2 regions of the Arthrobacter sp. TJ-58 genome follow, and region 2 is predicted to be linked to the other one. Evidence: riboswitches for the same ligand, from Rfam matches in the RefSeq annotation. Region 2 holds a riboswitch; the other holds the start of a gene.
What was found. A riboswitch is a leader RNA that binds a small molecule or an ion and turns the genes downstream of it on or off. The one in region 2 is predicted to bind cyclic di-AMP.
Positions count from the first base shown of each region.

Region 1: linked by a shared signal. The riboswitch ahead of AC4D2W_RS02435 (LysM peptidoglycan-binding domain-containing protein) and the one ahead of AC4D2W_RS14835 (NlpC/P60 family protein) in region 2 are both predicted to bind cyclic di-AMP.

Region 1 is NZ_JBZCNM010000001.1:514,890-518,219, forward strand. It holds gene AC4D2W_RS02430 (hypothetical protein) at 1-377, shown strand, start outside; gene AC4D2W_RS02435 (LysM peptidoglycan-binding domain-containing protein) at 539-1,471, opposite strand; cyclic di-AMP (ydaO/yuaA leader) riboswitch at 1,480-1,632, opposite strand; gene AC4D2W_RS02440 (response regulator) at 1,871-2,515, opposite strand; gene AC4D2W_RS02445 (sensor histidine kinase) at 2,503-3,330, opposite strand, start outside.
Region 2 is NZ_JBZCNM010000005.1:67,749-71,078, forward strand. It holds gene AC4D2W_RS14825 (iron-dependent transcriptional repressor DtxR) at 1-262, shown strand, start outside; cyclic di-AMP (ydaO/yuaA leader) riboswitch at 328-540, shown strand; gene AC4D2W_RS14830 (M23 family metallopeptidase) at 705-1,313, shown strand; cyclic di-AMP (ydaO/yuaA leader) riboswitch at 1,432-1,597, shown strand; gene AC4D2W_RS14835 (NlpC/P60 family protein) at 1,601-2,509, shown strand; gene AC4D2W_RS14840 (NlpC/P60 family protein) at 2,542-3,330, shown strand, end outside.

The DNA of each region.
Region 1 (3,330 bases), on a different contig from region 2:
GGCACGAGCGCGACGGCGGCGGCGACAAGGCAGAGAAGGACAAGGCAGACAAGCCAGACAAGGCGGATAAGGACAAGACGGATCAGGGAACTGAGACAGACCCGGACACCCAGGAGGAGAACTCAGACGGGGAATCCGCGCCGGATCAGGGCAGGAACGACGGCGACCGCAAGGTGCGCGACGATGACGGAGATGTCCGCGGCGACGGCGACGGGCCTGCCCGCGACGGCATGATCGAAGACGGTCCCGGGCACGGCCACGGCGGCCGGCATCACTCTGACGCCCCGGACTCCCAGGAACAGCAGGATGCCCCGGACTCCCAGGAACAGCAGGACAGCCCGGAACAGCAGGACGGCCAGACCGGTCCGGAAGCCTGACTTCCGGCGGACCTGACACTGCGCGCACATCCGCGCACGTCAAAGTAAACGCTCAACGGCAAAAAGGAACGCCCGGCCAGCTGGCCGGGCGTTCCTTTTTATGAATCCATCAGATTGCAGGTCCGTTCGCTTCCCGCGCTCCGATGGGAGCTAGTGCGTGATTACGCTACGCGGTAGTACACGGCGCCGGAACCAACGTTGGCGCTCTGCAGCACAGTCTGGTTGCCGCCCCATCCGCTGTGGATGGCCTGGCCGTTGCCTACGTAGATGGCGATGTGGGCAACGCCCATGCCGCCGTCGGCGTAGTAGGCGATGTCGCCCGGCTGGGGGTCGGAAACCGGGGTTCCGTAAGCAGCAAGCTGCGCGGGAGCCAGGTCGCCAACCGAGTGGCCGGCTGCCCGGAGGGCAACCTCAACCAGAATGGTGCAGTCCTGGACGGCACCCATCTGGGCGTATGCGGAGCTGAGCATGATGGCGTTGGTGCCGCTAGCAGCGGGAGCGGCAGCCGGCGTCACGGAGGAAGCCTGCGTGCTGAAGGTGCTGAAGTCGGCCACGGCGGCGGTCTCTTCCACCGGAGCGGCGTAGGAGGCTGCAGCGGGAGCGTCATAGGACACTGCTGCAGGAGCATCGTAGGACACTGCAGCCGGTGCGGCGTAAGCAGCTTCAACAGCAGCGCCGCCGGCGTACGTGATGACATCGCCGGGGTAGATGATGGAATCCAGCGAAAGGCCGTTCAGCGCCAGGATGTCGTCAAGGGTGACGGCGTAGGTGCTGGCGATGGCGCTCAGGGTGTCGCCGGACTGGACCACGTGGGTGGATGCTGCGGCGGGGGCAGGAGCCTCAACCGGAGCAGCTGCGGGAGCTACCGGAGCAGCCGGAGCGGCTACAGCAGCAGGGGCGGTGTAGGACTCGGTCGAGTCGTTGGCGACGACGCCTGCCGAAGCGGGGCCGGCCATGCTGAGGACCAGGCCGGAGCCTGCTGCCAGGACAGCTGCTGCGGTGCCGATGGTGCGGGCCTTGCCGGTGGTGGCGTTTGCAAGTGCAGTCCACAGTCCGGTGTTGTCGGCGCTGTGGGTTCCACGAGTATTGTTCAACAAAATAAGTTACCTCTCCCGATACCTGCGAGGTGAGCTGTCGGATGCGGATGGGAGTCATCCGGTCCGCCGAAGAAACCTCGGCTGACTTAACCCCAAGGATTCATAAGGAACCCGTAAGTGGTTCCCCCGCCTCTGCCGAAGTGTGAAATCTGTGGACCTTGACCAGCGGCAGAGCTAGGTAACAAGTCAAGGGAGCCGCTTCAGATAACGGCATGAGTACTACCGTACAAGACGGTTACGGGATGGTAACTATTTAGTAACGAAGCTCGCACGGAGGCGTGAGTGGCACCTCTGGAGTGGCCTGTGGGTGCCGGCACAGGAGGTTCCCGAACCCGCGTCAGCACGGGGATTTAGTGCCGTTTAGGTCCCCGGATACGCCTGGGTCCGCAGGTACGGCTAAGTCCGCAGATACGCCAACGTGGCCAGTACGCGGCGGTGGCCGCTGTCCGACGGCGAGAGGCCCAGTTTCGCGAAGATGTTGCCGATGTGCTTGCTGACCGCTGTCTCGGATACGGAGATGGTCCGGGCAATGGCGGTGTTGCCCAGGCCCTCGGCCACCAGCCCCAGCACTTCAAACTCGCGGGGAGTCAGCGACCGGATGGGGTCACGGGTGCTGCGCCGGCTGAACAGCTGGGCGATGACCTCCGGATCCATGACGGTTCCGCCGGCCAGGACCCGGCGCAGGCCCTCGACAAAATCGCCCACTTTGCCCACGCGTTCCTTTAAGAGGTAGCCCACACCCTGGGCGCCGGAGGCCAGCAGCCGGCTTGCGTACCGGTCCTCAACATAAGCGGACAGGACAAGGACCGGAAAGTCCGGCACCCGCGAGCGAAGTTCCAGGGCAGCGCGCAGCCCCTCGTTGGTGAAGGTCGGCGGCATCCGCACATCAAGGACGGCGCCGTCGGCACTGCCGGGTTCAAAGCCTGCCAGCAGGTCCTCGGCATTGTCCGCGGAGCCAACCACCTCAAATCCCTCGCCCTGCAGCAGCAGCTCAAGCCCGGCGCGCAGCAGAGCATCATCTTCGGCGATCAGAAGGCGCATGGAAGCTCCACCCTTAGTTCGGTTGGCCCGCCGGGCGGACTGGTCAGATACAACGTGCCGCCAAAGGCTGCGGCGCGGCGGGCAATTCCGGCCAGGCCGGTGCCGGACCCGGCCGCCGGATCGCCGGCACCCGCAACGGCAGCGCCGCCGCGCCCGTCGTCGTTCACCCGGACCACCAGCACATCCTCGCGCGGTGCGGTTTCTGTGCGCAGGAGCACTTCGATGTGCGAGGCGTCGGAATGTTTCGCGGCGTTGGTCAGGGCTTCGGCCAGGACAAAGTAGGCGGCGGATTCCACCGCTGCGGGAGCACGCTGCAGTCCCTGCACGTCCAGCGAACAGCTGATGGGGGACCTGCTGGTCAGTGCAGATGCCGCTCCGCCCAGGCCCAGCTCATCCAGGACCGGCGGATAAATGTCGTGCACCGCTTCCCGCAGACCGGCCAGGGCTTCGGTGGCGGCGTCCTGGGCACGCCCGATAAAAGGCATTGCGGCAGCCGGATTGGTCTCCGCCGCCCGCTGCGCCAGCCCGAGCATCATCACCACTCCCACCAGCCGGTTCTGCGCTCCGTCATGCAGCTCACGTTCGATGCGGCGCAGCTCTGCTGCGTGGGCCGTCAGTGCGCTGGCGCGGGCTGCGGAAAGATCCTGGATCCGGCGGGCGAGTTCGTCATACCGGCGGGGCGAGAGGATCGCCAGCGTGCCGCCGCTGAGCCGGCGGGCCATCCACGGCGGCAACAGCCAGGCGGCAACGCCGTAGACGAGGCCCAGCAGGACGGTGAATCCTGCGGCGGGCCAGCTGGTCACGGGAACTACAAA
Region 2 (3,330 bases):
CCACGACGGCGTGACCAACCTCGTTTCCGCTGTGGCGCAGGCAGAGCCGGGAACCAAGATGAAGCTGGTCCGGCTGGCCGAACCGGTCCAGGTGGAACCGGAACTGCTCTGCCAGTTCGATGAGGCCGGTTTGCGCCCCGGAGCGGAGATCAGTGCCGAAGTGGTGGCGGGCTACATTTCTGTGCGCGTTCCCGGAATCGAAGGCGCCCTGGAACTTCCTCCAGAGGTGGCTGCCCACGTGTTTGTATCCACACTCGGATAACGAAATGGTCTCTTTTGGGCATCTTCACCTATAGTGACTTACTGACGTTGAAATAACACCGTTATCCGGGCCTTACGCCGAACCCTGCCACTGGCCCGGAATTACATAGTTCAGGCAGGGGCGGAGGACCCATCACCGGCAGCTTGAGCTGCCTTGGGGTGAAGCCTCCAGCATCAGCACTGCCCCCGCATCGACGGTGCGGCCCGTCGCTGAATGCGGGGCCGAGTTTCTCCACTCGAATCCGACAGCTAACTTCGCAGGCATATGAGAGAGGTATACCTTGTCGAAGCATGCTGCCCCGGGCAGGCGCCGCGCGTCTGCCCCGGCCCCCGCTCCACGCCCGGACAACGGCCCCAGATCCGGCCGCCGCCGAGCAGAATCCAGAAACCGCTCCATCGGCGGTGCCGCACAAAAAGTCGCCATCACCGCAGCAGCCTCGGGCATGATCCTTACTGCTGCGGTCCCCACCACCGCAGCCGTGAGCGAACCAGCCCAGGAAATGCAGCCTGTCGCCGTGGAAGCGCCGGTAGTTTCAGCGGATCCCGCAGCGGCCGTTAACTTTGACCGGCCCGCCCTGAGCAGCCGGTTTGACCCGGAAGCAAAGCTCCACCACGTGGCTGTGGCGTCCGGTGCGGAGATTTCCGCCGGTGCATCCGCGGGCGCTCTTGCCCGACCGCTGGCCTCGGAGCTCGTTCAGACGTCCGGCTTTGGCTACCGCGTCAGCCCCATCACCGGTGCCGCAGACGAGCTGCACCGCGGCCAGGACTTTGCCGCTGCCTGCGGCACGGATGTCACGGCTGCCGCAGCCGGCACCGTAACCTTCTCGGGCTGGCACGACTTCGGCGGCGGAAACCGCGTGGTGGTTGATCACGGCAACGGCGTGGAAACCACGTACAACCACATGTCCAGCCTAGCTGTGGCCGTGGGGGACAAGGTGGAGCGCGGCGCCCTGGTGGGGGCCAGCGGCACCACAGGGGCCTCAACGGGCTGCCACCTTCACTTTGAAGTGATGGTCAACGGCGAGGTCGTTGACCCGCTCGGTTGGCTGTGACCGCAGGATAACCATTTCGTGACCTGAACGTGACATTCGACAAATGTTGTTGTAGGGTCATCCTCGTGCTTGATCGGCCAAAGGTCGGGCACCCTCGAACAGATCGCCGAGCTCTGCCACTGTTTGAGGTCCGTTCGCAACATCGCATGGCAGAGGCGGGGGAACCACATTCGGGTTTCGAAAGAAACCCTAGGGGTTAAGTTGCATGGGCCTTACCGCCCACGCAGCCGGGTGACTCCCATCCGAATCCGACAGCTCACCTCGTAGGCATTGGGAGAGGCAAACTTGTGTCATCAGTAGCTCACGGCCGCCGTCGCGCGTCCGCAGTCCAGTCGAGCCCCGTTTCAGCACTGTCCCGGGCCGTCACCTCCAATGTTGGAACCATCGGCCGCCAGGCCGCCGTCGTCGTCGCCGCTTCAGGCCTCGTCCTCGCTGCAGGCCTTCCCGCCCAGGCAGCCCCCAGCACCGACCGCCAGGTACTCGAAGCCACCCCGCTCAGTGTCGTAACTTCAACCGGCGCTGTTTCTGTCTCCGCACAGGCACCGTTTGAGCTGGCCACCATGCAGCCCGTCTCCTCCGTTTCCGGAGCGGACTACCGCGCCCGCATCGCAGCAGAAGAAGCGGCTGCCGCCGCTGAAGCCGCTGCTCAGGAACAGGCAGCTGTTCAGGCTGAGCAGGCCGCTGCAGTTCAGGCCGAGCAGGCTGTTCAGGCTGAGCAGGCAGTTGCCGCTCAGACGCAGCAGGCTTCCGCACCGCTGGCAGCCACCACTGCCAACTGGGCCCCCGCGGCCAACACGCCGGCTCAGGCCCAGGCTGCTGCCCCGGCACCCGCCGCTGCAGCTCCCGCACCGGTTCAGGCTCCGGCCCCCGCACCGGCTCCGGTAACCAGCGGCGTCGGTGCAGCACTCGTTGCTTCGGCCTACGCACAGCTCGGCGTTGCTCAGGACTGCACCGCCATGGTGGAGAATGCACTGCGCTCCGTCGGCAAGTCGGTGGGCGACCTCGCCCCCGCACAGTTCTACGCCTTCGGCTCGGTTGTTGGCTCGCCCGAGCCCGGCGACCTCGTCATCACCTCCGGCCACGTAGCCATCTACGTGGGCAACGGCCAGGTCATCAGCGGCGGCTTCGACGGTATGAACACCGTGCTGCACCCGCTGTCCTACCTCGGCGGCGCAAGCTTCGTCCGCGTCAGCTAAGCCCTGTTGCAGATAACGGAGATTGCACCCGCATGACATCTACAACTGAGCGCGCCCGTCACCGGGCGCCCGCAGCACGTACCGCTGCGCTGAGCACGCTTGCGCAGGCAGTGTCCGCCAACGCCGGAACCTTTGGGCGTCAGGCCGCTGTGGTGGTTGCCGCATCAGGCCTGGTTCTGGGCACCGGCGTTGCGGCCAACGCAACAGGTTCCGACGTGGTCCGCAGCGCGGAAACCAGCACGTTGGATCTGGCGGCGTCTACGCAGCTGATGGTTCCCGCAACCGCCGTGGTGAGCTTTGACCGTCCGGCCGTGGCCGGCGTCATTCTGGCCCCGGAAGTGCAGCCTGAGGAAGCTCCGTCTGAGGAAGTGCAGCCTGTTGCTGCGCAGCCGCAGGCAACCGAGCCCCAGGCAGCGCCGGCAGCGCAGCCGCTGCCGGCCGAGGCTCCTGCCCAGGCACCTGCCCAGGCAGTGCTGACGGAAGAAGCTGCTCCGGCCATGGAACCGGCAGGTTTTGTTTCCGCTCCGGCGGCGGCCCCGGCCCCGGCGCCGGAAGCGGCTCCGGCTGCTTCCTCCGGCACTGCTGCGACCATCGCCGCCGCTGCCTATGCGCAGCTGGGCGTGTCACAGGACTGCACCATGCTGGTGACCAACTCACTGGCTGCCGCCGGCATCAGCTTCCATGACTGGCCCGCCGGTTACCTGTCTCTGGGAACTACGGTCAGCGCCTCCCAGGCGGTTCCCGGCGACCTGATCTACTACGCCGACGGCGGCATGGGCATGGCCCACATTGCTGTTTACGTTGGAAACGGCCAGGCCATC